One region of the Diaphorobacter nitroreducens genome, then DNA from elsewhere that is predicted to be linked to it. Evidence: riboswitches for the same ligand, from Rfam matches in the RefSeq annotation. Region 1 holds a riboswitch; the other holds the start of a gene.
The links. A riboswitch is a leader RNA that binds a small molecule or an ion and turns the genes downstream of it on or off. The one in region 1 is predicted to bind thiamine pyrophosphate.

Region 1 (15,744 bases):
GCCCATGGCAGCGACGAGGCTGCCGATCTCGTCACGTTGGCGGGACTGCACCGCATGCGACAGGTCGCCCGCGGCAATACGCTCGGCCAGCGCGCGCGCCTGCTCCAGCGATTGCGTGATGGAACGCACGCTGAACAACGTCAGCGGCACCAGCACCGCCAACCCCAACAGCACGGCTGCAGCAATCAGCGTGGACATGGTGGCGGTGCGCTGGTCCAGGGCGGCGCGCGCCTCTTCCATGTGGCCGCGCGCCTGCGTGGCCAGGCTGGCCAGCAGGGCATCGGTGGTGTCCATGTGGGCCTTGAAACGTTCGGCATACGCCCCCGCGCCCGCGCCGTCGAGCAGGGCACGCTCGATCTGGTCGAAGATCGGCACGAGCCCGCCTTCGTACTGCCCGACCTCGGCCAGCGCCTTGTCCAGTGCACCCGTGAATTCCGCGTTGCCGGCCTGCACCTCGCGCACCTGCGCCATGCTCTTGCGCAGCGCATCCAACTGGCGGCTCCAGCCCTCACGCAGCGCCTGTACCTCCACGGCGTTGTTGAAGTTGATGATGATGTCCTTCTCGGCACGGCGCAGGTGCCCCAAGCCGGTGCGAAGTTCGGCCATGTCGGTGAGCGTTTGCACCTGCCGCGCAAACAGCTCTTGCAGCGTGCTGCGCGAGCGGTCGAGCGCAACGTAGCCCAGAGCGCCCACTGCAGTCAGCAGGACCAGGGAAAAAGTCGTGGCGAAATACAGCCGCGCGCGAATGGAAAGCTGCCCCAGAACCCTCATGGCATTCCTTTGCTGAACATGATGACCGGCGTGTGCAAGTTCCACGCCATGGCAGAGATACCGCCTCGTGGGCGGACCGGAATGCAACTGTATGTTGCAAGCGCTCCATTCCATGGCAGGGTATTCACGGCCCCGTTGTCTCTGGAGAGACGGGGCTTAGGCAGCGCGGCAAGGCATGGTCGGAAAACATATTGTCACAATCTTTGTCCATAGTGCGGTTCGGCCCTAGGGCTTTGGTCACCCCGAACACGCGCATGTCCTTCTCTTCTTCCCCTACCCGCTCTCTTTCCATCGGCCCGCTGGGTCGCCGGCTGCTGGGCCTGTTCATGACGGTGCTGGCGCTGAGTCTGGTCGGCTCGGCCATCGGCGTGTGGTCGCTGCGGCACATCGGCCAGTCGACGGACGATATGGTTCAGCACAGCGTGGCCAACGAACGACTGGTAGCCGACGCCTATCGGCTGCAGGCCATCAATGCCGAGCGCTACAAGGCCGTGGCCTTGAGTTCAGAACCCGAGGTGGGGCAAGCCATCGGCGCCGACATTGCCGCTACGCAGCAGCAGTACGACAGGCTGGTAGCCACCCTGGCACAGCGGCTGGCCGGCACAGCCGACGAGGAACTGCTGTCCCGCGTGAAGGCGCGGGCCGCCGACTTCCACGAGGCCCAGGCCGCACTGGTGCAGGCACGCGACTTCGGCCTCACGTCACGCATTCAGCAGGTGTATGGCGAGCGCTTCCTGCCCGCGTCCCAGGCATTGCTGGGGTCGCTGGAGGCGCTCACGCAGTCGCAGCGCCAGTCCATCGACACGGCCGCCCTGGCCGTGGGCGGCTGGAGCCTGCGGGCGCGCTGGTCGCTGCTGGCGTTCGGCAGCCTGTCCCTGGTGATGGGCACCCTGCTCGCGCTGTGGCTGGTGCGCAGCATCACGCGGCCCATTGCACTGGCCAGCGACACCGCGCAGCGTGTTGCGGGGCTGGACCTGCGCCAGGACATCGTGGGCCACGACCGGGATGAAACCGGGCACATGCTGACGTCCCTGTCGGTCATGCAGTCCGCGCTACGCAGCCTGGCGGGACAGGTGAGCACCTCCGTGCACAGCCTGCACACGGCTTCGTCCGAGATGGCCAACGGCAACGCCCACCTGTCCACCCGCACCGAGGAGGCCGCAGCCAGCCTGCAGGAAACGGCCGCCGCGCTGGAGCATGTGACACGCGCCGTTCAACAATCGGCCGAGACCGCCGAGCATGCCGAGGCACGCGCCGCACAGGCGGCAGCCACCGCGCACGAAGGCAGCAACGTGGTGACGCGCATGGAGCAGACCATGCAGCAAGTGGCCCACAGCGCGCACCAGATCGGCGACATCACGGGCATGATCGACTCGATCGCGTTCCAGACCAACATCCTGGCGTTGAACGCCGCGGTGGAAGCCGCACGTGCCGGCGAACAGGGCCGCGGTTTCGCGGTAGTGGCCAGCGAAGTGCGCAGCCTGGCGAACCGCTCGGCCGAGGCCGCGCGCGAGATCAAGGCATTGATCCAGGCGTCCGTGCAGCAGGTGGATGCCGGCGCCACCCTGGCCGCTGATGCGGGGCGGACCATGGAGCAGGTGGTAGCGGCCATCCAGGACGCCGCACGCACGATGGCCGACATACGCTCCAGCCACCATGCGCAGCAGCAGGACATCCTCTCCATCCACTCGGCCCTGTCCCGGCTGGACCAGATGACCCAGCAGAACGCTGCCCTCGTGGAAGAGTCCGCGGCCGCCACCGAGAGCTTGCGCGGCCAGGCCCATGAGCTGGCGGCGCAGGTCAGCCGCTTCCGCCTGCCGGGTGAACTGGCGCACGCACTGCCGTCGCCCATGCCCACCCGGCTGCTGGCCGCGGCCTGATACGGCCACTTGGAGCCGGCCTGGCATGACAGGCCGGCGGCTTTGCGTGGGTCAGTCGGCGCGGTGGATGGGCACGTAGAGCTCGCCGCCCGTGCGGTTGAACTCCTCTGCCTTGGACTGCAGGCCCTGTTGGGCGAATTCGCGCACTTCCTGCGTGATCTTCATCGAGCAGAACTTCGGCCCGCACATGGAGCAGAAGTGCGCTACCTTGGCGCTGTCCTTGGGCAGGGTCTCGTCGTGGTACTCCTTGGCCGTATCGGGGTCCAGGCCCAGGTTGAACTGGTCCTGCCAGCGGAAGTCGAACCGCGCCTGGCTCAGCGCGTCGTCGCGCGCACGGGCACCCGGATGCCCCTTGGCGACGTCGGCCGCGTGGGCCGCGATCTTGTAGGCAATGATGCCCTGCTTGACATCGTCGCGGTCGGGCAGGCCCAGGTGCTCCTTGGGCGTCACGTAGCACAGCATGGCCGTGCCCATCCAGCCGATCATGGCGGCACCGATGGCGCTGGCGATGTGGTCGTAGCCGGGGGCGATGTCGATGGTCAGCGGGCCCAGGGTGTAGAACGGCGCCTCGTGGCAGGTCTTGAGCTGCTCCGTCATGTTGGCCTGGATCATGTGCATGGGCACGTGGCCGGGGCCTTCGATCATGGTCTGCACGTCGTGCTTCCAGGCAATCTGCGTCAGCTCGCCCAGCGTGTGCAGCTCGGCAAACTGGGCTTCGTCGTTGGCGTCCGAGGCGCAGCCCGGACGCAGGCCGTCGCCCAGGCTGAACGACACGTCGTACGCCTTCATGATGTCGCAAATGTCCTCAAAGTGCGTGTAGAGGAAGCTCTCCTTGTGGTGCGCCATGCACCACTTGGCCATGATGGAGCCGCCACGCGACACGATGCCCGTGCGGCGCGCGGCGGTGAGCTGGATGTAGGCCAGGCGCACGCCCGCGTGGATGGTGAAATAGTCCACGCCCTGCTCGGCCTGCTCGATCAGCGTGTCGCGGAAGATCTCCCAGGTCAGGTCCTCGGCAATGCCGCCGACCTTTTCCAGCGCCTGGTAGATAGGCACCGTGCCGATGGGCACGGGCGAGTTGCGCACGATCCAGTCGCGCGTGGTGTGTATGTTCTTGCCGGTGGACAGGTCCATCACGTTGTCGGCGCCCCAGCGGATGGCCCAGACGAGCTTCTCCACCTCTTCCTCGATGCTCGACGTGACGGCGGAGTTGCCGATGTTGGCGTTGATCTTCACCTTGAAGTTGCGCCCGATGGCCATGGGCTCCACTTCGGGGTGGTTGATGTTGGCGGGAATGATGGCGCGGCCACGGGCGACCTCGTCGCGCACGAACTCGGGCGTGATGATTTTCGGAATGCTCGCACCCAGTGGGTTGCCGGCCAGGCGCTGCTCACGTGCGGCGTCCTGCATGTACTGCTGCATCCACTCACGGCGACCGTTCTCGCGCAAGGCCACGTATTCCATCTCGGGAGTGACGATGCCCTTCTTCGCGTAGTGCATCTGCGTGACGTTGGCGCCGATCCTGGCGCGCAGCGGCTGGCGCTGCAGCGCCGCAGCCTCGGCGCGCAGCTGGGCCAGTCGGTCGCCATCCTCGGCCTTCTGGCCGTCGTCCAGCGCCTTGCGCACGCGACCCTCATAGCCCTCGGTGTCACCGCGCGCGGCAATCCATTCGCCCCGCACGCTCGCCAGGCCCTTGCGCACGTCGATCTGCACGGCAGGATCGGTATAGGGGCCGGACGTGTCGTACACGCTCACCACTTCGCCGTTGGTGAGCTGAATGTCGCGCACCGGCACGCGCAGCCCGGGCTGGCTGCCGGCGAGGTAGGACTTGGTGGAAGCGGGAAAGGGTTCGCGCGTGAGCGCAAGCAGGCTGGCGAACTTGTCGGGGGCATTCATGGCGGGCAGCTCCTTCATCGGTGGGATGGATGGAAGTGCTCCGCTATCGATCGGATGGACGGACGGAGCACGACCCTTCTTGCGGGTGTACCCGTTCCCCCCTATCCAACTGCAGCTCTTCTTACGCTGGTATGAACCAGATCAAGTTCGCGGTTCCGGCGGTCAGGTCCGCCATCTCAGCACGCCGTTACGTGCACCCCGGAGCGGGGCCGAGTATAGGCGACTTGACCGCCAGCAAGGCGCCTTACAGCAGACGCTCGAGGATCAGCACCAGGAAGAACATGGACGCCGCGATGACGGTCCATTTGACGATGACCAGTCCAAAACGCTTGTAGCGCTGCTGTCCCGTAGCGGCGAAAAAGGCAAACGACACGCCGGCAGCCAGCAGCAGCAGAAGGACAGCCCATCGGAAGATCAACATGCGCGCGTCCCTCGTCCGTTACCAGGCACGCACCGGCTGTGTGAAACCTGCGGGCGCCTGGCGCTCATTCTCGAAGGTCACGATCTCCCACGCATCCTCATGGGCCAACAGTTCGCGCAACAGCAGATTGTTCATGGCGTGGCCCGAGCGGAAGGCACTATAGGCCGCCAGCAGAGGCTTGCCCACGAGGTACAGGTCGCCCATGGCATCGAGGATCTTGTGGCGGGCGAACTCGGCGTCGTAGCGCAGGCCATCGGCGTTGAGCACCTTGTAGTCGTCCATGACGATGGCGTTGTCCAGCCCGCCACCCAGCGCCAGGCCACTGGAGCGCAGCATCTCTACGTCCTTCGTGAAGCCGAAGGTGCGGGCGCGCGCAATGTCGCGCGCGTAGTTGCCTTCGCCCAGATCGAACTCCACGCTCTGTCCCGTGGAGTCCACGGCGGGGTGGGCGAAGTCGATGTCGAAGCGCAGCTTGAAACCATGGTACGGCTCCAGCCGCGCCCACTTGAGCTGCTGGCCCGTGCCTTCACGCACTTCCACGGGGCGCTTGACCCGTATGAAGCGCTTGGGCGCATTCTGCAACTCCACCCCCGCGCTTTGCAGCAGGAACACGAAGGAAGCAGACGATCCGTCGAGGATCGGCACCTCCTCCGCCGTGATGTCGATGTAGAGGTTGTCCAGCCCCAGCCCTGCGCAGGCCGACATGAGGTGCTCCACGGTATGCACCTTCGCACCACCAGCGCCAATGGTCGAGGCCATGCGCGTATCCACGACGGCCGTGGCGGTAATGGGAATATCCACCGGCTCCGGCAGATCCACGCGGCGGAACACGATCCCCGTGTCCGGCTGTGCCGGGCGCAACGTCAACTCGACCCGCTGGCCGCTGTGCAGGCCTACGCCCACGGCGCGGGTCAGGGTCTTGATGGTACGTTGCTGAAGCATCCGCCGATTTTAGGCCGCCAGACACGGGCCGGCAGTACCCCTTTTCTATGACGTTGATAGCAGCGAAACGTTCTGCCGCCTGCGCTGCGCGTCGATCTGCAGAAGCTCTCACATAGGACAACGAGCGCGTCGCCGAACAAAATTGGAACAAATGCGATAATTATGTTAATAAATGTTTACAAAACTCGCCATTTTGGCGAATTTCGGAGAAGCCCCCCCATGACCAAGCTCAGCCTCAAGATGAAGATTCTTGCCATGCTGGGAACGGCGCTGCTCGCGCTGATCGTGATGTCTACCCTGTCGTTGCTGCAGGAGCGCAAGCTCATCATCGACGCCCGCAAGGAAACCCTGACCACCGCCGTGCAGACGGCGCACAGCATCGTCGCCGCTTACAAGGAAGCGGCCGACAAGGGCGCGATGAGCGTAGCGGACGCGCAGAAGGCCGCCAAGGAAGCCCTGCGCCTGTCGCGCTACGGCGGCGCGGAAGGCAAGACCGAGTATTTCTACATCTGGACCATGGACAGCCGCGGCGTGATGCATCCCATCAAGCCCGAGTGGGAAGGCCAGGACATGGCCGGCAAGCTCAAGGACGGCGATGGCAACGACCTGCTCAAACAGATCACGGACGCACTGCAGCGCAGCAAGGATGGCAAGGCGTATGTCTCTGCCAGGTTCATGCGCCCTGGCGAGCAGACGCTCGCACCCAAGCTGCAATACGCCGTGCGCATCGATGGATGGAACTGGATGGTGGGCTCCGGCCTGTACACCGACGATATCGATGCCGCAGTGCACCAGGCGCTGCTGACCGACCTGCTGGTGGTCGCGCTCGTCACCCTTGCCGTGGGAGTGGTCGGTTTTGCGGTGTTCCGCTCGGTGGTGCGCCAGATCGGCGGCGAACCTGCCCACGCCATGAGCGTCATGTCGGAAGTCGCGCAGGGCCATCTGGACACCGCTATCCCTCCCGCGCCCGCGGGATCGCTGATGGATGGACTGTCGCAGATGGTGGCCTCGCTGCGCCGCCTCGTGGTCGAGGTGCGCAGCGCCTCAGACAGCATTGCCACCGCGGCCAGCGAGATCGCGCAGGGCAACAACGACCTGGCCCATCGCACCGAGGACACGGCCAGCAACCTGCAGGCCACGGCCAGCAGCATGGAAGAGCTCTCCAGCACGGTGCGCCAGACCTCCGACGCCACCCAGACCGCCAACCAACTGGCCGCATCGGCCGCGCAGGTGGCGGCACGCGGCGGGGACGTGGTATCCCAGGTGGTGAGCACCATGGAAGGCATCAACGCCAGCAGCGGCAAGATCAGCGACATCATCGGCGTGATCGACGGTATCGCCTTCCAGACCAACATCCTGGCGCTCAACGCTGCCGTGGAGGCCGCACGCGCCGGCGAACAAGGCCGGGGCTTTGCCGTGGTGGCCGGAGAAGTCCGCACGCTCGCGCAGCGCAGTGCGCAAGCCGCCAAGGAGATCAAGGCGTTGATCAACGATTCGGTGGAAAAGGTCCGCTCCGGCACGACACTGGTGGACAGCGCCGGCAGCACCATGACCGAGATCGTCAGCAGCGTTCAGCGGGTGACGGACATCATTGGCGAAGTGCGCGCCGCCACCTCCGAGCAAAGCCAGGGCATTGCCCAGGTCAGCACCGCCATGCACCAGCTTGACCAGATGACGCAGCAGAACTCCGCGCTGGTGGAGGAATCCACCGCCGCGGCGGCCAGCCTGCGCGAGCAGGCCATGAAGCTGACGGACGTGGTGGCGCTGTTCCGCGTGCAGGCAGGCGAGGTACAGCGGCCCCGCCCCGCCACGGCAACCACGCGTGCTGCACCCCCCGCGGCGCGCCCGGCCGCAAGCGCACCTCGCGCTTTGTCCACTCCCGCGGCACCCGCGCTACAGGCCAAGCCCGCCAAGGCGCCCGGCGCCGGCCCGGACGACGGCGACTGGGAGTCGTTCTGACGCCTATCCGAGCGGCGCCCGCAGGCGCCTGCGCGCGCCGTGTAGCGCACGTCATGCGGATGAGCGACCACACATGAAAAAGCCGCTGGCACGCCAGCGGCTTTTTCATTCAGGCACCTTGGTCGTGGCGCCGGTGGAGCTTCAGTCCGCCTGCTTGCGCAGGAAGGCCGGAATCTCCAGTTCATCCATGCCGCCCGAAGACAGCGCATCCACGCGCGCCGTGGCCACGGAACGGTTGGTGCGCCAGACGCTCGGCACGGCCATGCTGCCGTAGTCGGCCTGGGCCGCACCGCCCACCATGCCGGCGGAAACTCCGACCGCTGCGCCGGCCATGGGCATCTGGTACGCCACGTTGTCCGTGCCGGTGCGCAGGCTGCCCTGCACCACCTGCATGGGCTGGCGGCGCGCGTTCTGGCGCGACAGGCCCGTGGCCACCACGGTCACGCGGATCTCGTCACCCAGCGTGTCGTCGTATGCCGCACCGAAGATCACATGCGCGTCCGGCGAGGCGTAGGCGTTGATGGTGTTCATTGCCAGCCGCGATTCGGCCAGCTTGAGGCTGCCCTTGCTGGCCGTGACCAGCACCAGCACGCCCTTGGCGCCCGACAGGTCGATACCTTCGAGCAGCGGGCAGGCGATGGCCTGCTCGGCTGCAATGCGCGCGCGATCCGGGCCGCTGGCCGTGGCCGTGCCCATCATCGCCTTGCCGGGCTCGCCCATCACGGTGCGCACGTCCTCGAAGTCCACGTTCACCTGGCCGTACTCATTGATGATCTCGGCGATACCGCCGACCGCGTTCTTGAGCACATCGTTGGCGTGCGCGAAGGCTTCTTCCTGGGTGATGTCATCGCCCAGCACCTCCAGCAGCTTCTCGTTGAGCACGACGATCAGCGAGTCGACGTTGGCTTCGAGCTCGGCCAGTCCATCGTCGGCGTTCTTCATGCGGCGCCCGCCCTCCCAGTCGAAGGGCTTGGTGACCACGCCCACCGTGAGGATGCCCATCTCCTTGGCCACGCGCGCGATCACGGGCGCAGCGCCCGTGCCCGTGCCGCCGCCCATGCCGGCGGTAATGAACAGCATGTGCGAGCCCTGGATGGCCTGGCGGATGTCCTCCTGCGCAGCCTCGGCGGCCTCGCGGCCCTTGTCGGGCTTGCTGCCCGCGCCCAAGCCGCTTGCGCCCAGTTGGATGGTGCGATGCGCCGTGCTGCGGGTGAGCGCCTGCGCGTCGGTGTTGGCCGTGACGAACTCCACGCCCTGCACGTTGCGCGAGATCATGTGCTCGACGGCGTTGCCGCCGCCCCCGCCGACACCGATCACCTTGATCTGCGTGCCCTGGTTGAACTCTTCGGACTCGATCATTTCGATGGTCATGATGGTGCTCCTGAAACTTGGGTTGTGATTTGCAATTGCCGTAGGTTGGTGTTTGTTAGGGGACGGTCATTGCCGTCGGGCGGAGGCGCGGTACTTCGCCATCGCCCGCGGCGCCGCGGCGGCGGACTGGCGCGTGCCATCCAGAGCGGGGGGAAGGTCATGTCAGAAGTTCCCCACGATGAAGTCCTTGAACCGGCCAAATGCGGTCTTCACCGACCCGCTCTTGGCTGCCACCTTGAAGCCGCGCAGGCGCGCCAGGCGCGCCTCTTCCAGCAGGCCCATGACGGTAGCGGCGCGCGGCTGGGCAATCATGTCGGCCAGCGCGCTGGAGTACTTCGGGATGCCGCGGCGCACGGGCTTGAGGAAGATGTCCTCGCCCAGCTCCACCATGCCCGGCATGACGGAGCTGCCGCCCGTGATCACGATGCCCGAGGACAGCACCTCCTCATAGCCGGACTCGCGGATCACCTGCTGCACCAGCGAGAAGATCTCCTCCACGCGCGGTTCGATCACACCCGCCAGCGCCTGCTTGGACAGCATGCGCGGGCTGCGGTCGCCCAGGCCCGGCACCTCGACCTGCGCCTCAGGGTCGGCGAGCAACTGCTTGGCGTAGCCGCTCTCCACCTTGATGTCCTCGGCGTCCTTGGTGGGTGTGCGCAGCGCCATCGCGATATCGCTGGTGATCAGGTCGCCCGCGATCGGGATCACCGCCGTGTGGCGGATCGCCCCCCCGGTGAAGATGGCCACATCGGTGGTGCCCGCGCCAATGTCCACCACGGCCACGCCCAGTTCGCGCTCGTCATCGGTAAGGACGGCCTGGCTGCTCGCCAGCGGGTTCAGCATCAGCTGCTCCACTTCCAGGCCGCAGCGGCGCACGCACTTGATGATGTTCTCGGCCGCGCTCTGCGCGCCGGTCACGATGTGGATCTTGGCCTCCAGGCGGATGCCGCTCATGCCGATGGGCTCTTTGACATCCTGCCCGTCGATCACGAATTCCTGCGGCTCCACCAGCAGCAGCCGCTGATCGCTGGAGATGTTGATGGCCTTGGCCGTTTCCACCACGCGCGCCACGTCCGCCGGCGTGACCTCCTTGTCCTTCACCGCCACCATGCCGCTGGAGTTGAGGCCGCGGATATGGCTGCCCGTGATGCCGGTATAGACGCGCTGGATCTTGCAGTCGGCCATCAACTCGGCCTCCTTCAGCGCCTGCTGGATGCTCTGCACCGTGGCGTCGATGTTCACCACCACGCCGCGCTTCAAGCCATTGCTGGGGGCTACGCCCAGGCCGGCCAGCTTCAGCTCGCCCCCGGGCAGCACTTCAGCGACGACTGCCATGACCTTGGCGGTGCCGATGTCCAGCCCCACGACCACGTCTTTGTATTCTCTTGCCATAGTTCTTTGTCCTGCCCTCAGTTGTTCTGCCCCGCCCTGCGCGCACGCGACGCCGCGCGCAGCGCAGCCGCCTTCTGTGCGTCCGTACTCACGGTGGTGACGCCGCGCAGGCGCAGCGCATAGCCGCTTTCATGCCGCAAGTCGGCGTACTCCAGCGCATCCACGCGACGCCCCTGCCGTTGCGCCACGTCCGGCAGCGTGTGCACCAAACGCGACACGCGCTGCATCAGCAATTGCGTCGAGCCACTCCCCAGCTCCAGCACCGCACCGCTGTCCAGCGTGACCCGCCAGCCTCCATTCCCCGTGAGCTGCAACGAGTCGATGCCGGAACCCAGCGGCGCCAACGCGGGCGCCAGCTGGCGGTACATCTGCAGCAACTCCGCGGAGCGCTCGGGCGTGCCCATCAGGCGCGGCAGGTTGTCTTGCTCCAGGTCGCCCGCGTCGGCTTCAAAGACCTCGCCCCGGCTATTGACCAGGGTGTCGCTGCCTTCGGCGCCCCAGTAGGCGACCACGTCGTGCTCCTGCAGCTGCACGCGCAGGCCACTGGGGAACTCGCGTCGCACATAGGCCTGCCGCACCCAGGGCACCTGCTCGAAGGCGCGGCGCGCGGCCTGCAAGTCGATGGTGAAGAAGTTGCCCACGAGTTGCGGCGCAACGTTGGCACGCAGGCTCAACGCGCTGGTGTGCACGAGGTCGCCCTCCACCACGATGCGCCCGATCGAAAACGCAGGATGGCGCAGCAGCCAGCCTCCGCCCACCGCCAGCACGGCCAGGGCGCAGCCCAGGAACAGGACCGTAGCGGTCATGTTCATGAGGCGAACGTCCAGCGGTGCGGGCAGCGTGTTGTTCATACCGGCTCCCGTCCTCCTGCCGCACCGGCCCGGCCCTGCAGCGCGTCCAGCGACGCGCTCGCCAGGATGCGCAGGCACAGGTCGGGGTAGCTGATGCCGCTGGCATTGGCCGACATCGGCACCAGCGAGTGACCGGTCATGCCGGGCGAGGTGTTGATTTCCAGCAGGAAGGGCTTGCGGTCGCTCGCGCGGATCATGATGTCGGCGCGCGCCCAGCCGCGGCAACCCAGCGTACGGTAAGCCTGCACGACGATGCGCTGGATCTCGCGCTCCTCGGCCTCGGGCAGGCCGCTCGGGCAGTGGTACTGCGTGACGTCGGTGAAGTACTTGTTCTGGTAGTCGTAGTTGCCTTGCGGCGCCTCGATGCGGATCACCGGCAGCGCGCGCGCCTCGGCGCCTTGGCCCAGTATGGGACAGGTGGTCTCGTCACCATCGATGAACTGCTCGCACAGCACCTCGGGGTCATGCTGCGCGGCCAGCCGATACGCCTGTTCGCACTGCCCCAGCGAAGTGACCTTGGTCAGGCCGATGGTGGAGCCCTCGCGCGAGGGCTTGACGATCATCGGCGCGCCCAGCTCCTGGAAGGCCTGGGCCGTCTCCGCACTGCTGGACACCAGGCGCCAGTCTGGCGTGGGCAGGCCGTCCGCGCGCCAGATGCGCTTGGTCATGATCTTGTCCATGGCGATGCTGGACGCCATCACGCCGGGACCGGTGTACGGAATGCCCAGCAGCTCCAGCGCGCCCTGCACCGTACCGTCCTCGCCATGGCGGCCGTGCAGCGCGATGAAGCAGCGGCTGTAGCCGTGGGCCTTGAGCTCCGACAGATCACTGTGCGCGGGGTCGAACGCATGCGCGTCCACGCCGCGCGAGCGCAGCGCCTGCAGCACGCCGCCGCCCGACATCAGCGACACCTCACGCTCGGCCGACGTGCCCCCCATGAGCACGGCCACTTTGCCCAGCGCCTTCACATCAATCTTGGGGTCATTTTGGCTCATTGCGCCCGTCCTTCCTGCGCTAGCAGCTCATTTTTTTGTAGCAAATCAACCACCTTGGCGGGTACGCCACCGATCGAGCCCGCCCCCATGCACAGCACCACATCGCCATCCCGGGCGCCCGCGGCAATGCGCTGCGGCATGTCGGCCACGTTGTCGATGAACACCGGCTCCACCGTGCCGGCCACGCGCAGTGCGCGCGCCAGCGACCGGCCGTCGGCCGCCACGATGGGCGCCTCGCCCGCGGCATAGACCTCGGTCAGCAGCACCGCGTCGGCTGTGCCCAGCACCTTGACGAAGTCCTCGAAGCAGTCGCGCGTGCGGCTGTAGCGGTGCGGCTGGAAGGCCAGCACCAGGCGCCGCCCCGGATACGCCCCGCGCGCGGCCGCAAGCGTGGCCGCCATCTCCACAGGGTGGTGCCCGTAGTCCTCGATGAGCGTGAAGTGCCCCCCGCCCTGCGCGGGCAGGTCGCCGTGGCGCTGGAAGCGCCGACCCACCCCGGTGAAACCGGCGAGTGCGCGCAGCAGGGCCTCGTCGGGCAGGTTCAGCTCGGCCGCCACGGCGATCACCGCCAGGGCGTTGAGCACGTTGTGCTCGCCGGCCAGGTTGAGCACGACCTGCAGGTCCGGCAGCGTCACGCCGTTGCGCCGCTGCACGGTGAAATGCATCTGCGTGCCCACGGCACGCACATCTACGGCGCGCACCTCGGCATCTTCGGACAGGCCGTAGCTCGTCACCGGGCAGGTCACCAGCGGCAGGATGTCGCGCACCGCTGGGTTGTCGATGCACAGGATGGCCGTGCCGTAAAACGGCATGCGGTGCAGGAAGTCCACGAACGCCTGCTTGAGCCGGCCGAAGTCGTGGCCGTAGGTCTCCATGTGATCGGCATCGATGTTGGTGACCACCGCCATCACGGGCAGCAGGTTGAGGAACGAGCCATCCGACTCGTCGGCCTCGACCACGATGTACTCGCCCTGGCCCAGCTTGGCATTGGTGCCCGCGCTGTTCAGCCGCCCGCCGATCACGAAGGTCGGGTCCAGCCCCGCCTCCCCCAGCACGCTGGCCACCAGGCTGGTGGTGGTGGTCTTGCCGTGTGCGCCGGCAATGGCGATGCCCTTGCGCAGGCGCATCAGCTCGGTCAGCATCAACGCGCGCGGCACCACGGGAATCTTGCGCTCACGCGCGGCCAGCACCTCGGGGTTGTCGGCCTGCACAGCGGTGGAGGTCACCACGGCGTCCGCACCAGCGATGTGCGCCGCCGCGTGGCCCACATGGGTGGCCACGCCCAATGACTGCAGGCGGCGCAGCGTGGGGCTGTCGGCCAGGTCGGAGCCGGAAACCACATAGCCCAGGTTGTGCAGCACCTCGGCAATGCCGCACATGCCGGAGCCACCGATGCCGACGAAGTGGATGTGGCGAATGGCCTGCTTCATCGTGCCAGCCTTTCACATGCCGCGACGATGTCGCGGGTTGCGTTGATCTTTCGCATCGTGCGTGCCTTTTGCGCCTTGGCCAGCAGCTCCTGGCGCTTCATGTTCTGCAGCATCTCGGCCAGGCCGTGGGCGGTCAGGTCGGCCTGCTGCACCAGCCAGCCCCCGCCCACCTTCACCAGGTACTGCGCGTTGGTGGTCTGGTGGTCGTCCACCGCGTGCGGGAATGGCACGAACACCGCCGCAGCCCCCACGGCCGCAATCTCCGTCACCGTGCTGGCGCCCGCGCGGCACAGCACCAGGTCCGCTTCGGCGAACGCGGCTGCGGTGTCCTCGATGAACGGCGTGAGCGTGGCCTCGACGCCCGCCGCCGCGTAGCTGCGGCGCAGCGCCTCGATCTGGGACTCTCCGCTCTGGTGGGTGACGATGGGGCGGTCCTGCTCATGGATCCATGCCAGCGCCTGGGGCACGATGTCGTTGAGCGCCTTGGCGCCCAGGCTGCCGCCCACCACCAGCAGGCGCAGCGGACCTTCGCGCCCGGCAAGGCGCCGCTCGGGACGGGGCTGGCGCGTGAAGGCGCGCCGCATGGGGTTGCCCACCCACTGCGCATCGGGCAGCACATTGGGAAAGGCCGTGTAGACCCGCGTGGCCAGCCGCGACAGCAGCTTGTTGGCCATTCCGGGCACGGAGTTCTGCTCGTGCAGCAGCAGCGGCTTGCGCGCCAGGCGCGCGGCAATGCCGCCAGGGAAGGTGACGTACCCGCCCAGACCGATCACCACGTCCGGCTGCAACCGGCGCACGACCGCGCGCGCCTGCAGGCATGCGCGTGCCAGCCGCAGCGGCAAGGCCAGCAGCGTCTTCAGACCCTTGCCGCGCACGCCGGAGAAGTCGATGGGCTCGAACGCGAAACCGCGCGGCGGCACCAGGCGCTCTTCCATGCTGCCGGGCGTGCCCAGCCAATGCACCTGCCAGCCACGTTCGCGCAGCGCCTCAGCCAGTGCCAGGCCAGGAAAGATATGTCCACCCGTTCCACCGGCCATGACCAGCGCCGTGCGTTGGCGCGCGGGAAGGGAGTGCGCAGAGCGCTCCAGGACCTGCGTCGCGGGAAAGTTGGACTGAACGCCCTCGCGCCGTCCGGCCCGCGCGCGCGCGGATCGCCCACGGCGGGGGTGCTGGCTGTGGCCGAAACGTGACGTCATGTCGGCGCTCCTGGTGCGCGGTGCGCGCGCAGGGGCATGGCAAGCCGGCAGTACCGACGCACTGCCACAAGCCCGAGGTGGTGAATAAGGTTCCTCATGCACGGCCTCCGCGCATGAGCAGCTTGTTTTCGTAATCCACACGCAGGACCACCGCGATGGCGACCAGGTTCATCAGGATGGCCGACCCGCCAAAGCTCATCAGCGGCAGCGTCAGCCCCTTGGTGGGCAGCGCCCCCAGGTTCACTCCCATGTTGATGAAGGCCTGAAAGCCCACCCAGATCGCCACGCCCTGGGCCACGAGGCCCGAGAACACGCGGTCCAGCGCGATGGCCTGGCGGCCGATGTGCATGATGCGCCGCGTCATCCACAGGAAGGCGACGATCAGCGTGAGCACACCCACCAGGCCAAATTCTTCGCCGATCACCGCCAGCAGGAAGTCGGTATGCGCCTCGGGCAGCCAGTGCAGCTTCTCGACGCTGCCACCCAGCCCCACACCGAAGATCTCGCCGCGGCCGATGGCGATCAGCGCATGCGAGAGCTGGTAGCCCTTGCCCAGGGCGTGTTGCTCGCTGAACGGATCGAGGTAGGCAAACACGCGCTCGCGCCGCCAGGGTGAGCTGGCGATCATGATGGCGAAGGC
Region 2 (15,744 bases), 1.0 Mb from region 1:
CAGCAGCGCGGTGCTGGCGCCCGGCGTGGACCCGGCCGCGGCCGAACGCCAGTTCGCGCGCTATGCCGCCTTCTACCAGGGCGACGTGCTGGAGCCGCGCCCGCTGTTCGCCCGGGAGGCCGCATGAGCGCCACCACGGCGGTCAACGCCGCCGAACTCGCCCGCGTCAACGCCGAGCACGGCCACGATGCCGCCGCCCTGGTGGCCTGGGCGCTGGGCCTGGGCCAGACGCCCATCGTCACCACCAACTTCCGCCCGTTCGAGGCCGTGATCCTGCACCTGGTCACCCGCGTGCAGCCGGGCGTGCCCGTGGTCTGGATGGACAACGGCTACAACACCGAGGCCACCTACCGCTTTGCCGACGCGGTGACGAAGCAGCTGGGGCTCAACCTGAAGATCTACCTGCCGCGCCGCTCGCGCGCCCACCGCGAGGCCGTCGAAGGCCCGACGCCCGCGCTGGACGACCCGCGCCACGCCGCGTTCACCGAAGAGGTGAAGCTCGAACCCTTCGCCCGCGCCCTGCGCGAAACGGCACCCCGGGTGTGGTTCACCGCGCTGCGCGCCACCGACACCGCCGTGCGCGCGCAGATGGAGCCCGTGAGCATCAACCCCGACGGCCTGATCAAGGTCGCGCCGCTATTGCACTGGTCGTCCAAACAGCTGCACGAGTACTGCCAGCAGCACGGCCTGCCCAACAACTTTGACTACGTGGACCCCACCAAGGGCGAAGACAACCGCGAATGCGGCCTGCACCTGGCCCACTAAAAACGATAGCTGCCTGCGCTTGCCCCACAAGCGCTGGAGCCAGATTTGACTGGAACATCGAATGAACGCCCGTGTTGACTCCCAAGTGCTCAACCAGCTCAGCAACCGCCACCTGGACGCGCTGGAAGAAGAAACCATCTTCATCCTGCGCGAGGTGGCCGCGGCCTTCGAGCGCCCCGCCCTGCTGTTCTCGGGCGGCAAGGACTCGCTGGTCATGCTCAAGTGCGCCGAGAAGGCCTTCGGCGCGGGCCGCATTCCCTACCCGCTGCTGATGATCGACACGGGGCACAACTTCCCCGAGGTGACCGACTTCCGCGACTTCCGCGCGAAGGAACTGGGCGCCGAACTCATCGTGCGCAGCGTCGAGGATTCGATGGCGCGCGGCACCGTGCGCCTGGCACACCCCGGCGAATCGCGCAACGTGCACCAGTCCGTCACGCTGCTCGAAGCGATTGAGGAGTTCCGCTTCGATGCCTTGATCGGCGGTGCGCGCCGGGACGAGGAGAAGGCGCGCGCCAAGGAGCGCATCTTTTCCCACCGCGACAGCTTCGGCCAATGGCAGCCCAAGGCGCAGCGCCCCGAGCTGTGGACGCTGTTCAACACCCGCCTGGCCCCCGGCGAGCATTTCCGCGTGTTCCCCATCAGCAACTGGACCGAGCTGGACGTGTGGCAGTACATCGAGCGCGAGCAGATCGCCCTGCCATCGCTGTACTACGCCCACCCGCGTGAAGTGGTGGAGCGCCGCGGCCTGCTGGTGCCCGTCACGCCGCTCACGCCCCCGAAGGACGGCGAAGCGGTGCAGACGCGCACCGTGCGCTTTCGCACCGTGGGCGACATCACCTGCACCTGCCCGGTGGAAAGCCCGGCCGCCACGGCAGGCGAAATCGTGATCGAGACCCTGGCCGCCGAGGTCAGCGAGCGCGGCGCCACGCGCATGGACGACAAGACCAGCGACGCCTCGATGGAAAAGCGCAAGAAAGACGGGTATTTCTGATGACCACCGCCACTATCAATTCAATAGCTTCCAGCGCACAACCAGAAAGCGCTGGCGGCACAAATGATCACATTTCCGCGCTGCGCTTCATCACCTGCGGCAGCGTGGACGATGGCAAGAGCACGCTGATCGGCCGCCTGCTGGTGGACAGCCGCGCCGTGCTGCAGGACCACTTGGCCGGGGTGCAGCGCGGCGGAGAGACCGACCTGGCGCTGCTGACCGACGGCCTCAGTGCCGAGCGCGAGCAGGGCATCACCATCGACGTGGCCTACCGCTACTTCGCCACCGAGGCGCGCAAGTTCATCATCGGCGACGCGCCCGGCCACGAACAGTACACGCGCAACATGGTCACCGCCGCCTCCCAGGCCGACGCCGCCGTGGTGCTGGTGGACGCCACCAAGCTGGATTGGCAGAACCCGCAACTCACGCTGCTGCCGCAAACACGCCGCCACAGCCTGCTGGTGCACCTGCTGCGTGTGCATTCGCTGGTGTTTGCCGTGAACAAGCTCGACGCCGTGGCCGACCCACAGCTCGCCTACCGTCACATCCGTGCCGCGCTGGAGCAGTTCGCCCGACACGCGGGCATCGCGGTGGCGGGCGTGGTGCCGGTGTCGGCGCTCAAGGGCTGGAACGTGGTAGAGGCCAAGCCCGGCTGGTGCGACTACGCAGGCCCGAGCCTGCTGCAGATCCTGGAGCGGCTGCCCAACACCCCGCCCGACGCCGGCCTGCCCCTGGCCTTCCCGGTGCAGTGGGTGGAGAAATTTTCTTCCTCGTCCGACACTTCGCAGGGGCGCCGCGTGTTCTGGGGCCGGGTGGGCACGGGCCGCGTGCAGCCGGGTGCGCAGGTCGCCATCTTCCCCAGCGGCCAGCTGGCGCAGGTGGCGCAGGTGCTGGACCATGCGCGCCGCGCCACCGGCGTGGCCGCGGGCCAGAGCGCGGGCATCACCCTCGACCGCGAGGTGGACGTTTCGCGCGGCGACTGGATCGTGGCTGCGCCCGCACCCGCACCCGCACCCGCACCCGCTGCCGCACCCGCTGCCGCGGCCGAGGACGACTTCGACACCCCCGCCGCCGTGCCCGCATGGCCCGGCCAGCGCGAGATCACCGCCACCGTCGCGTGGATGGACGACGAGCCGCTGGTGGCGGGCCGCGTGTACTGGGCGCTGCATGGCCACCGCTGGGTCAAGGTCAAGGTGCGCCGCGTGGTCCACCGCCTGGACATCAACACCCTGGCCGAGGAAGACGCCACCCAGCTGGAGCCCAATGCCATCGGCCATGTGGAGCTGCTGCTGCAGGAACCCCTGCCCGCGGCGCCGTTCGCGCGCAGCCGCGTGCTCGGTTCGCTCATCCTGGTCGACACCGCCAGCCACAAGACGGCGGGCGCCGTGCTGGTGAACGCACCGGCCCCAAAAGCTTGATCAACGTTAAGGTTTCCGCGCCTCAGGCATGGTTGGCTGGCCTGCTGAGGCGGCGGTCGGCCTAAAATCGCGGGCTAACCCCATACCAGAACACAACTACTCATGACTCACGTCGTCACCGAAAACTGCATCAAGTGCAAATACACCGATTGCGTGGATGTGTGCCCCGTGGACTGCTTCCGCGAAGGTCCCAACTTCCTCGTGATCGACCCCGACGAGTGCATCGACTGCGCCGTGTGCATCCCCGAATGCCCGGCCAACGCCATCTTTGCCGAGGAAGACCTGCCCAGCGACCAGCTGGCCTTCATCAAGATCAACGCCGAGCTGACGCCCAAGTTCAAGAGCATCACCAAGCGCAAGGCAGCGCTGCCCGACGCTGACGACTGGAACGGCAAGCCCGGCAAGCTGGACCAGCTGGAGCGCTGACTCCCGCGCTCCCGCCACGCCCGCATGCACCCATCCCCCAGCAGCCCGACGCCCCAGGCCGCGGACGCCGTGGTGATCGGCGCCGGGCCAGTGGGGCTGTTCCAGGTCTTCCAGCTCGGGCTGCAGGGCATCGCGGCGCACCTGGTTGATGCGCTGCCCCATGTGGGCGGCCAGTGCGCCGAGCTGTATCCCGACAAACCCATCTACGACATTCCCGGCATCCCTGTGTGCACGGGCCAGGGGCTCGTGGAACTGCTGCAGCGGCAGATCGCCCCTTTCGCCCCCACGCTGCACTTGGGCCAGCAGGTCCACACGCTGGCCGTGCAGGCCGAAGGACGTATTCTGCTCACCACCACCGCCGGCACCGCGCTGCTGGCACGCAGCGTCTTCATCGCCGCGGGCGTGGGCGCCTTCGTGCCGCGCGCCATCAAGGCCGAGGGGGTGGAGGCGCTGGCCCCCGGCCAGTTGCTCTACCACCCTGACGCCGCCACGGCCACCCGTGCCGCGACCGGCAAGCGCGTGGTGGTACATGGCGGCGACGAGGCGGCCGTGCAGGCGGCGCTGGACTGCGTGGACGCTGCCGCGCAGGTGCTGCTGCTGCACCGGCGCGATGCCTTCCAGGCCGCGCCCGCGCTGCTGGCGCAACTGCAGGCACTGCGCGAGGCGGGCCGCATCCAGGTCGTGATCGGCCAGATCACGGGCGTGGAGACCGCGCCCGACGGCACCCTGCATGCGCTGGCCCTGCTGGACCCGCAAGGCCAGCCACAGCGCCAGCCGCTGGACCTGTTGCTGGCCTACCTGGGCATCTCTCCCCGCCTGGGGCCCATCGCCGACTGGGGCCTGGCCATGGACCGCAAGCAGATGACCGTGGACACGGCCACTTTCGCCACCAGCGTCCCCGGCATCTACGCCGTCGGCGACATCAACACCTACCCCGGCAAGCGCAAGCTGATCCTGTGCGGCTTCCACGAAGCCACCCTCGCCGCCTTCGCCGAGGCCGAACGGCAAGCGGGCCACAAGCTGCCCCTGGAATACACCACCAGCAGCGAACGGCTGCAAGCCCGGCTGGGCGTCGCCGCGGCCCGCTGACCTGCGGCGACGGCGCGGCGCGCCCTGCGGCAATGCGCCGGGCGCTATTGAAGCAGGAGCTTGCAGCGCGCGTTCTGCCTTGTTTCCAAAGAGAAATCTGTCTAAGAATGGCTTTTACAGAGCGTTGGCAGCTCTATTTTCCATAGCAATTGACGTTTCGGCCATCGGTTCGCGCCTGAAACGGCCGGAACTTCGCACGCGGGCGGCCCTCCACCTGGGGGTTGTCATCCCTCAGTTCCAACTCCAAGGAGATCACCCCGTGCCCTTCGCACTGCCCCTGCCGCATCGCATCCTGTCCAAAGCCCTGGCCGCCGCCGCGCTGGCCCTGCCCCTGCTCATGCCCGCCGGCGTGCAGGCGCGCGAGTTCGTCAGCATCAAGGGCAATGCGGTCAATGTGCGCGAGAAACCCAGCACCCGCTCGGCGACGCTGTGGGAGCTGGGCCGGGGCTATCCGCTGCAGGTGCAGCAGCGCAAGGGCCGGTGGCTCCAAGTGCGGGATTTCGAGGAGCCGCTCGGCTGGGTGTATGCGCCGCTGACCAGCAAGACGCCGCACCGCGTGGTGACGGCACGCGTCGCCAACCTGCGCGCCGGCCCCGGCCAGCAGCACAAGACCGTGGGCAAGCTGCAGCAGCATGAGGTGGTGCGCAGCCTGGGCCAGTCGGGCAGCTGGGCCCGGGTGCAGCGCGAAGACGGGCAAAAGGGCTGGGTGGCCCGACGCCTGACCTGGGGCTGGTGATATTTCGGGTGCCGCGGCGGTGTGGGCCTGTGCGCGCGCGGTGCCCGGCGCTCCCTCAGCCGCCCGTTACTCGATCACACGCTGCGCCACCGGCGCATAGCCATGGTTGAGCGGCCCGTGGCCGTGACCGGTGCGCACACCGGCCCCGGCAGCGATCGCGCCCAGAATGTACTGGCGGGCCAACCGCACCGCCTGCGCCAGCGGCTGGCCCAATGCGAGGTGCGCAGCGATCGCCGACGACAAGGTGCAGCCTGTGCCGTGGCCGTTGTGCGTGACGATGCGCGCAGCTTCCAGGCGGTGGCGCTCGTCGCCAGGCAGGGCCAGCACATCCACCACCCGGTCGCCCGGCAGATGCCCGCCCTTGAGCAGCACCGCGCGCGCGCCCAGCGCCAGCAGGTCGGTGGCGGCCGCGTCCAGCGCGCTTTCGTCGGCAATGGCGCGGCCCAGCAGCCAGCCGGCCTCGTCCAGGTTGGGGGTGACCACGGCGGCCAGCGGGAACAGCGCGCGCACCAGCGTGCCCACGGTCTCCTCGGCAATCAGCCGGTCGCCGCTGGTGGCGACCATCACCGGGTCCAGCACCACGTTGGGCAAGCCATGGCGAAGAATCGCGTCGGCCACCACCTGCACCACCTCAGGCGAATGCAGCATGCCGATCTTCACCGCGTCCACGCCGATGTCCTCGACCACGGCGTCGATCTGTGCGCGCAGCATCTCGGGCGGAATGCCGTGGATACCCGTCACGCCGCGCGTGTTCTGCGCGGTGATGGCGGTGATCGCGGTCATGCCGTAGCAGCCCAGGGCGCTGAAGGTCTTCAGGTCGGCCTGAATGCCCGCGCCGCCGCCGCTGTCCGAGCCCGCGATGGTCAACACGCGCGCATAGCGCCGGCCACCGCCGGGCGTCTGTGTCTCTTGGTTCATGGCAAAAATTATCGGCCAAGCCGCAGCGCATTCAACGCAGCCGCGGCAACGCCAGAGCCTGCGCCACGTCAACAACAGGGGCAACACCCCTGTGCTGTAATGCCGGCCACGGACGAAACAGGGGTGTCCCCGCCGCACTAAGAACGTGTTGACGAAAGCGGCAGGCGACTGAGAAATACCCTAAGCACCCGATCCAGGTCATGCTGGCGTGGGGAGTTTCAACAGCATCGGCGCGCCGCGCGCTCCCGTTTTGTCCTTTGGTTGTTTGGCCTGGCCTTTCATCACGGACACGATGCACACTTTCCCCACCCTTCGCTCCTCCTCCCGCGTCACCATCCTGGGCGCGGGCCTCATGGGCCGTCTGCTGGCCGTCGAACTCGCCCGCCAGGGCCACGCCGTTGAGGTGCACGAGGCAGGCACCCGTGCCGCCGAAGGCGCCGCAGCCTACGTGGCCGCCGCCATGGTGGCCCCCCTGGCCGAATCCATCGTGGCCGAGCCCGGCGTGGTGCGCATGGGCGTGCACTCGCTGGCGCGCTGGCCCGAGCTGCTGGCACCGCTGGCCGCACCGGTGTACTTCCAACATGACGGCACGTTGATCCTTTGGCACCGCCAGGACGCACCCGAAGCCGCGCGCATGCGCCTGAAGTTCGAGCAGACGCAAGGCCTGGTGCCCGGGCTGCCGCGCATGCAGGCGCTGGACAGTGCTGGAGTGGTTGCACTGGAGCCCACGGCCGCACAGCGCTTCCACCAGGGCCTGTACCTACCCGGCGAGGGCCAATTGGACAACCGCCAGGCCCTGGCCGCGCTGGCCGCCACCATGGACCAGTTGGGCGTGGTCACGCATTGGGGCAGCGCGCGCCAGCCGGCCGACTTCACTCCCGGCCAGGCCGGCCAGCCCGACTGGGTGCTGGACTGCCGGGGCCTGGGCGCGCGTGCGCAATGGCCGCAACTGCGCGGGCTGCGCGGCGAGGTGGTACGCCTGCACGCGCCCGACGTGACGCTGCAGCGCCCCACGCGCATCGTGCATCCCCGCTACCCGATCTACATCGCACCGAAGGAGAACCACGTGTTCGTCATCGGCGCGACCGAGATCGAATCCGACGACATGTCGCCCGCCAGCGTACGCTCCACGCTGGAGCTGCTGAGCGCCGCCTACGCCGTACATCCGGGCTTTGCCGAGGCGCGTATCCTGGAGATCTCCACCCACTGCCGCCCCACCCTGCCCGACAACCTGCCCGCCGTGCGCGTAGTGCAGGATCGCGTGCTGGAGGTCAACGGTCTGTACCGCCACGGCTTCATGATCGCGCCGGCCATGCTCGATGTGGTCATGCAGGTGCTGAACACGGGACAATCCGAGCTCGCCCCTGAATTCGACCTCTCGCTGCAGCTCGACCGCGAAGCTGCGCTGCACACATGAACGTATTCATCAACCAAAACGCCGTGCAACTGCCCGATGGCGCCACCGTCGCAGACGCAGTGGCCCACCTGGCACCCCAGCCCCCGTTTGCCGTGGCCGTGAACCTGCAGTTCGTCCCCAGTGCCCGCTATGCCGCGCACGCTCTGCAGTCCGGCGACCAGATCGAAATCATTGCGCCGGTCACCGGCGGTTGAAACCATTGCTCATGAACAGTCCTACATCCTCCCCCGACACGCTGGTGCTCTACGGCCAGGCGTTCCAGAGCCGCCTGCTTTTGGGCACCGCGCGCTATCCGTCCCCTGCCGTGCTGGAGGCCGCCGTGCAGCGCGCGCGGCCCGCGATGCTCACCGCATCGCTGCGCCGCCAGGGCAGCAACCCGGCCGAATCCGGCAGCAGCTTCTGGGAACTGCTCAAGCGCCTGCAGGTGCCGGTGCTGCCCAACACCGCCGGCTGCCATAGCCTGCAGGAAGCCATCACCACCGCCCATATGGCGCGTGAAGTCTTCGAGACCCCCTGGATCAAGCTGGAGCTGATCGGCGACGACTACACGCTGCAGCCCGATACGCTGAACCTGGTGCAGGCAGCCGAGCAACTGGTCCGCGAAGGCTTCTACGTGCTGCCCTACTGCACTGAAGACCTGGTGCTGTGCCAGCGCCTGGTGGACGTGGGCTGCCAGGCCGTCATGCCGTGGGCGGCGCCCATCGGCACGGGCCGCGGCCCGGTGAACCCCTATGGCCTGCAGCTGCTGCGCGAGCGCCTGGACGTGCCGCTGCTCGTGGACGCCGGCCTCGGCCTGCCGTCCCACGCCTGCCAGGTGATGGAATGGGGTTACGACGGCGTACTGCTCAACACGGCCGTGGCCCTGGCGACCGACCCCGTGCAAATGGCCGGTGCCTTTGCCGATGCCGTGGCCGCAGGCCGCGCCGCCCGCATGGCCGGCGCGATGACGCCGCAGGAGGCGGCGCAACCCAGCACGCCCGTGCTGGGCACGCCGTTCTGGCACCACACGCAGGGCTGAGCATGCCGCAAGCCGCCGCGCCATTGCCTTCTGCAGCCGCCATGGAGCAAGCCATCCGCCAGCACCATGCGTCGGCGTTTGCGGACTTCCCGCCCCAGCCGATGCCGGCGACAACCCTGGAAGACCCCGTGTACCGCGCAGCCCTTGCGGCCTGCAGCGCCCTGGGTTTCATCGCCCATGACGCAGACTGCCTGGCCCGTGCCTGGGCTGCGCAGACGCGGCGTACCGGCTGCTTCGACCCGGCGCAGTGGCCCGACGAGCCCGCAGACTTCGGACTGCAGCCGCGCCCCCATGCGCACCCCTTTGCAGCCTGCCCGCAGAACCTGGGTCTCTACGCCGTATTGCCCGATGCCCAATGGGTGGGCCGCATGGCGCAGGCCGGCGTGCCGACGGTGCAGCTGCGCTTCAAAAGTGACGACCCTGCGGCCATCACACGCGAGGTACGCGCCGCAGTGCAGGCCGTGCAAGGCACCGCTTCGCTGCTGTTCATCAACGACCATTGGCGCCAGGCCATCGCGGCCGGGGCCTATGGCGTGCACCTGGGCCAGGAGGATCTGGATGCGCTGGGCCCCGAAGAGCTGCGCACGCTGCGCGAGTCCGAGGTGCGCCTGGGCGTGAGCACGCATGGCTACGCCGAGATGGTGCGCGCCGACGCGGCCAGCCCCAGCTACATCGCCATGGGCGCGGTGTTCCCCACCACGCTCAAGAAAATGGCCACAGTGCCCCAGGGCGTGGCGCGGCTGGCGGGCTATGCCCGGCTGATGCGCGGCTATCCGCTGGTTGCCATCGGCGGCATTGGCCTGGCCCAGTTCCCGCAAGTGCTGGCCACCGGAGTGGGGTCGATCGCCGTGGTGCGCGCCGTGGTGGCGGCCGATCAGCCGGAAACCGCTGCGGCGCAGCTCATGCGGGCCATGGACGCCGGCAGGCGATAGCCCCGTCCGCGCACGGGGGGCGTTCGCGCTTCAGAAGCGGTTCTTTTGCGACTGCTCCAGTTCGAAGCGCAACTCCAGCTTGTCGTTTTCCATACCAAAACCCACGGCCTGCCCTTGCGCGGGCGCCGGGGTGACGGGCACGGGCGGCAGATCGCTGAGGGTGATGTGAGGCGGCCCGGACACGTCCACGTCCACCGCGGCGGCGCAAGTGGATGCTGGCGAGCCGTCATCCACCGGCAGCAGCGCCAGGCCGGCCGCCATCGAGTCCAGCGACCGGCCCGTCCCATCCTGCGCGCCCATCGGGTGGAGCGCTGGCGTGGCACGCGGAGTGGTGCGCGCGCGGGGCGGCGGCGCACCGCGCAAATGTGCGGGCGTGGTCTGGGCGATGGACAGCAGCAGCAGCAGATCGTCCAGCGCCGCCAGGTCGAAGGGCCCCTCGCCCTGCGTCTGTCCCCGGTGAAATAAGAGGCCTTCCAGCACGGCCAGCACCTCGGGCGAGGACCACGCCGCCTCGACCCGTGCCAGCGCCTCGGGATGCTCTTCCAGGCTCCGGCCCAGTTGCTGGAACTGCGCAAATGGAGGCACGCGTACGTTGAACCGCTCCTCGACCTGCGCACGCAGGCCGTCGAAGCTGTCGGTTCGCCCCAGTTGGTGGTACAGGCGCAGTAGTTCGAGATGCGCCAGCGGCGAGTCTTCACCGTGCTGCGCGATGTATTGGCGCAGCACATGGATCGCCTGCTCGTGCTCGCCCACCGAGGTGAAAAATTCGGCCTGCTGTTGCAGATCGAACAGCGACTCGGGCTGCACACCGGACTGGGCCCTTGCCTGCAAGGGCTCCACAGCCGGCGCCGCCACCGCGGGGCCTGGAGCTGCCGCGGGGGCGCTCACTGGCGCGGCGGTAGGCGCGAGCGGAAGCGGCCCACTGTCCGGCCCTTGCGGCGGCGGCGCCGTCGGCTGCCAGACATCGCGCGCATCCGGCTCCACCTGCAGCCGGAGCTTGCCGTCAGGGCCTTCCGCGGCCACGGCCCCGTCCCGCAGGCCACCGCTGAGTGCCACCGAGTCACGCCATGCCTGCAGCGCCTCGCGCCGCGTGCGGCGCAGCAGCCAGGCAATGCAGACCAGCGCGAGCACCAGCAGCCCCGCGAGCATGTACACCACGGTCGCGGGGAACCCCTGCGACTCCACCTGCGCCAGGCGCTCGCGCAGCTCAGCCGCCGTTGCGCGCTCGCGCTCCACCAGCTGGCCCTGCGCGGCCGCATCAGCCTCGAGCCTCTTGAGCCGCTCTTCAAACCGCTGTGTTTGGGCCGTCGAAGTGTCCAGCGCCTGCCACCACGCGGCCGACTCCGCACGCAAGGCCTCGCTGGGGCGCGGCGACATCTGGGGCGGCTCGCGCGTGAGCTGCAGCGCGGACACATTGTCAGGACCCAAATCCAGGGGTTCCATTACCAGGCGGGAGGGAGCCGCCGCAGCCGCGGGCGGCGAGACTTTGGCGCTGGTGCGCAGCGTCGTGGCGGTCTTAGCTGCCCGCTCGGCCGGGGCATGCGTGGACGCCGCGGGAACACGCGGCTGCGCACGAGGCCGCCGGACCGTGCGTGCGTCCTCCCCCTCGCCGCCCAATGCATTCCGCACTTGCGGCGTAGCGCGTGGTGCGGGCACCGCCAGGCGCGACAGATCGATGGGCTGCCGTGCCGCTGGGGGTGCAGTGCCGGGCGGGTCTGCCAGGAACGTGTAGGTGCGCGACACACGCCCTTCGCAGCCGGCGGTGAGCGTGGCAGTCAGCACCGGCTCATCCACGGGAATGAGCGCCTGCACGCGCACCATCGGAATGGCGCCTCCTTCCAGGGGAGTGACATGCACACGCGTTTCGGGGACAGTGGTTGCGCCTAAGACCAGCCGCGCCCCGAGGCAGGAAGACGCGACGGTCTTGCCGGGATCGGGCCGTACCTCGAAGGTGAGATCGATCGTGGACCCCAGAACCACTGTGCCGTGGCTGCCGCCAAGCGAAAGCGCGCTGGCCCCAAACGCTGCGGCATAGATCCAGGCGCCGACAAGTAGGTTACGCATAAACACAGTGGTTTCAATTTGTTTATAAATTTTGCCATAACCCTGCCGCATCCGATAGCGCTAGATAATTGCCGCCATGCAAACGGACTTCACTTCAATCGGCATCGTGGGCACTGGCGCCATGGGCCGCGGCATCGCGCAGATCGCCGCCCAGGCAGGCAGCATGGTCTACCTCTACGACACCCATGGCGGCGCCGCCGACGCCGCCCGCACCCACATCCACCAGCAGTGGCAGCGTCTGGTGGACAAGGGTCGGCTGGACGAGAGCCTGTTGCCGGCTCTGGTGCAGCGGCTGGTTCCCGTCACGTCGCTGCACGACTTCGCGGCTTGCGAATTGGTGGTGGAAGCCATCGTCGAGCGACTGGATGCCAAGCAGGAACTGCTCAAACAGCTCGAAGCCATCGTCTCGCCCGAAGCCGTGCTGGCCAGCAACACGTCATCGCTGTCCATCACCGCCGTGGCCGCACCGCTGCAGCGGCCGCAGCGCGTGGCAGGCTTTCACTTCTTCAACCCGGTGCCGCTGATGAAGGTGGTCGAGGTCGTGGCCGGCCTGCGCACGGACCCCCATGTCTGCACCCGCTTGGCCGGCTATGCGCGCGCCATGGGCCACACCCCGGTGATGGCGCAGGACACGCCGGGCTTCATCGTCAACCACGCAGGGCGGGGCTACGGCACCGAGGCGCTGCGCATCGTGAGCGAGGGCGTGGCCGATTTCGCCACCGTGGACCGCATCCTGCGCGACCAGGTGGGCTTCAAGCTCGGCCCCTTCGAGTTGCTGGACCTCACCGCGCTCGATGTGTCGCACCCGGTCATGGAGTCGATCTACCGCCAGTACTACGACGAGCCGCGCTTTCGCCCCAGCGTGATCACGGCGCAGCGCTTGAGCGGCGGCCTGCTGGGTCGCAAGTCCGGCGAGGGCTTTTACCGCTACGTGGACGGTGCGCCCGAGCTGCCGGTCGAGCCGCCGGTGCCCGAGGTATCGGGCCTCCCGCCGGTCTGGGTCTCCACGCGCGCCGCCCGCCGCGCCGAGCTGTACCAGTTGCTCAAGGACCTGGGGGCAACGATCGAGACGGGCACCTCGCCCTCGGCCCAGGCGCTCACGCTGGTCGCGCCACTCGGCTTTGACGTGACCACCGTGGCCGTGGTGGAGCGCCTGGACCCCGCACGCACCATCGGCATCGACATGCTGATCGACGACGCGGCCACCCGCCGGCGCGTGCTGGCGACCAACCCCGCCACACGCGAAGACATGCGCGACGCCGCGCACGCGCTGTTCGCGCGCGACGGCAAGCCAGTGAGCGTGATCCGCGACAGCGGCGGCTTCGTCACACAGCGCGTCGTGGCCAACATCGTCAACATCGCCGCGGACATCTGCCAGCAGCGCATCTGCAGCCCCAAGGACCTGGAGACCGCCGTGACCCTGGGCCTGGGCTACCCGCTGGGCCCGCTGGCCATGGGCGACCGCTGGGGCCCCACCAACATCCTGGAAGTGCTCTTCAACATGCAGACCGTGTACGGCGACCCACGCTACCGCCCCAGCCCCTGGCTGCGCCGGCGCGGCGCCATCGGCCTGAGCCTGACGCACGAAGAACCCTGACCTTGCAACCACCCGCGCCGCCATGCCCGCCGAACTGCAAAGCACCAGCCAGGGCCAGACCCTGGTCCTGACCCTTCGCCACCCCGAGCTGCGCAATGCCCTGGAGCCGGCCATCTGCGCGGCGGGCATCGAAGCCCTGAACGTGGCGGAGCGCAATCCCGATGTGCGCTGCGTGGTCATCACGGGCGCGGACGGCCTGTTCAGCGCCGGCAGCAGCCCCCAGCGGCTGCAGGCGTTGCGGCATCAGAGCGCGCCAGCGCAGGTGCATGGCCTGGATCTGCTGCACCACTGGATCGAGGCGATACGCACCCATCCCAAGCCCGTGATCGCCGCCGTGGAGGGTGAAGCCAAGGGCGCGGGGTTTTCACTCGCGCTGGCATGCGACCTGATGGTGGCCGCGCGCAACGCGGTGTTTGCCATGAACCATGTCCACGCGGGCCTGTCGCCCGATGGCGGCGCCAGCTGGAACCTGGCGCAAATGCTGCCCCGCGCGCTGGCGCATGAGATCCTGATGTGCGGCGACCGCATCGACGCCGCACGGCTGCAGTCCCTGGGCATGGTCAACCGGCTGGCCGATCCCGGCCGCGCCCTGCATGAGGCGCTGGCGCTGGCCCAGCGCCTGAACGATGGCCCGCCCCATGCGCTGGCGAGCATCAAGGAACTGGTGAGCGAGGCGCGGCACCACAGCTTCACCGAACAGCTCGCGCTGGAACGCAGCCACTTCGTGCGCAACCTCCAGCATGCCCCGGCGGGCGAAACCCGGGCGGCTTCTGCCGACCCACGCGCTTAAAGCTACTATTTTTATAGCTGCTAACGCTTGAAGGTCAAGCGTCGGCGGCTTGTCTCATTCAAACCCTTCCATGACATTGCTGGCTCCGCGGCAGCGGCGCCAGCACGCGCTCGCCCGCGGACGCCCATGTGACAGCCCGCTCCCCGCGCCCCGGTCCCTCACGCGACAATGGACTGCAACCCAGTCACGCAAACGACAGACCATGGACGATCCGATTCTTACCATCGATGAACGCGAGGCGATCAACTCAGGTCGCTGGTTTTCTTCCCTCTCCCCTTCTTTGCGCCACGACATACTGCGATGCTCCTACGTCAAACGCTTCAAGGATGGCGCACTCATCGCAGCACGCGGCGACCCGCCCGAGGAATGGATTGCCTGCGCACGCGGCGCCGTGCGCGTGAGCTCCACCTCGATCTCCGGCAAGCAGATCACGCTGACCTATGTGGAGCCGGGCATCTGGTTCGGCGACGTGGCGATCTTCGACGGGGACCGGCGCACGCACGATGCCTACGCCCATGGCGACACCACCATCCTGTGCGTGGCGCGGGCCGACTTCAAGAAGATCCTTGCACAGCACTCGGAACTGTACGAGGCCATGCTGCGGCTGCATGCGCGGCGCATCCGGCAGCTGTTCGGGCTGGTGGAAGACCTCAACACCCTGCCCCTGCGCTCGCGGCTGGCCAAGCAGTTGCTGCACCTGGTGCGCAGCTATGGCGTGCCCAGCCTGTCCGACGGCAACGAAGTGCGCATCAGCCTGCAACTGGCCCAGGAAGAACTGGCGCAGTTGCTGGGCGCGTCGCGCCAGCGCGTGAACCAGGAGCTGAAGGCCATGGAGCGCGAGGACGCCATCCGCATCGAGCCCGGCGGCCTCGTGATACGCGACCGGGATGCGCTGATGCGCATCTCCGAAGCCAACCAATGAGCCAAGTTTACAAAAACCATAGCTTCCAGCGCTTGTCCCGCAATGGTTTCTATGTGAAAAGCCTTTGAATTCCATAGCTGACAAGCGCAAGCAGCTCACTTTTTTGAAAGAACCCTCCATCCCCATGAGCAACTTCGAGCACTTCATCGGCACACGCCCCGTCTCCGAGCAGCATGCCTTCGACACCAACGCGCTCACTGCCTGGCTGTCGCAGCATGTGGAAGGGTTTGCCGGACCGCTGACGGTGGAGATGTTCAAAGGCGGCCAGTCCAACCCCACCTACAAGCTCGTGACCCCCACGCGCAGCTATGTGATGCGCGCCAAGCCCGGCCCCGTGGCCAAGCTGCTGCCGTCGGCACACGCCATCGAGCGCGAATACGCGGTCATGCGCGGGCTCGCCGGCACCGACGTGCCCGTGCCGCGCATGATTGCGCTGTGCGAGGACGAGTCCGTCATCGGGCGCGCGTTTTATCTGATGGAGTTCATGCAAGGCCGCGTGCTGTGGGACCAGTCGCTGCCCGGCATGCAGCCGGCCGAACGCGCGACGATCTACGACGAGATGAACCGCGTGATCGCCGCCCTGCACCGGGTGGACTTCACGGCGCGCGGCCTGGCGGACTACGGCAAGCCGGGCAATTACTTCGAACGCCAGATCTCG

Region 2: linked by a shared signal. The riboswitch ahead of BA022_RS03645 (FAD-dependent oxidoreductase) and the one ahead of thiC (phosphomethylpyrimidine synthase ThiC) in region 1 are both predicted to bind thiamine pyrophosphate.

Annotation. Positions count from the first base shown of each region.
Region 1 covers NZ_CP016278.1:3,821,636-3,837,379, reverse strand. The annotation lists gene BA022_RS17935 (methyl-accepting chemotaxis protein) at 1-771, opposite strand, end outside; gene BA022_RS17930 (methyl-accepting chemotaxis protein) at 1,026-2,651, shown strand; gene thiC (phosphomethylpyrimidine synthase ThiC) at 2,703-4,547, opposite strand; TPP riboswitch at 4,649-4,758, opposite strand; gene BA022_RS19385 (hypothetical protein) at 4,792-4,968, opposite strand; gene lpxC (UDP-3-O-acyl-N-acetylglucosamine deacetylase) at 4,987-5,910, opposite strand; gene BA022_RS17915 (methyl-accepting chemotaxis protein) at 6,130-7,869, shown strand; gene ftsZ (cell division protein FtsZ) at 8,011-9,240, opposite strand; gene ftsA (cell division protein FtsA) at 9,403-10,632, opposite strand; gene BA022_RS17900 (cell division protein FtsQ/DivIB) at 10,650-11,483, opposite strand; gene BA022_RS17895 (D-alanine--D-alanine ligase) at 11,480-12,478, opposite strand; gene murC (UDP-N-acetylmuramate--L-alanine ligase) at 12,475-13,908, opposite strand; gene murG (undecaprenyldiphospho-muramoylpentapeptide beta-N-acetylglucosaminyltransferase) at 13,905-15,104, opposite strand; gene ftsW (putative lipid II flippase FtsW) at 15,199-15,744, opposite strand, start outside.
Region 2 covers NZ_CP016278.1:770,765-786,508, reverse strand. The annotation lists gene BA022_RS03685 (DUF934 domain-containing protein) at 1-127, shown strand, start outside; gene BA022_RS03680 (phosphoadenosine phosphosulfate reductase domain-containing protein) at 124-765, shown strand; gene cysD (sulfate adenylyltransferase subunit CysD) at 827-1,759, shown strand; gene BA022_RS03670 (sulfate adenylyltransferase subunit 1) at 1,759-3,177, shown strand; gene fdxA (ferredoxin FdxA) at 3,280-3,603, shown strand; gene BA022_RS03660 (NAD(P)/FAD-dependent oxidoreductase) at 3,628-4,692, shown strand; gene BA022_RS03655 (SH3 domain-containing protein) at 5,030-5,428, shown strand; gene thiD (bifunctional hydroxymethylpyrimidine kinase/phosphomethylpyrimidine kinase) at 5,495-6,346, opposite strand; TPP riboswitch at 6,456-6,578, shown strand; gene BA022_RS03645 (FAD-dependent oxidoreductase) at 6,639-7,763, shown strand; gene thiS (sulfur carrier protein ThiS) at 7,760-7,957, shown strand; gene BA022_RS03635 (thiazole synthase) at 7,969-8,781, shown strand; gene BA022_RS03630 (thiamine phosphate synthase) at 8,784-9,713, shown strand; gene BA022_RS03625 (type IV pilus assembly protein FimV) at 9,744-11,777, opposite strand; gene BA022_RS03620 (3-hydroxyacyl-CoA dehydrogenase) at 11,854-13,374, shown strand; gene BA022_RS03615 (oxepin-CoA hydrolase, alternative type) at 13,397-14,164, shown strand; gene BA022_RS03610 (Crp/Fnr family transcriptional regulator) at 14,367-15,086, shown strand; gene BA022_RS03605 (phosphotransferase) at 15,211-15,744, shown strand, end outside.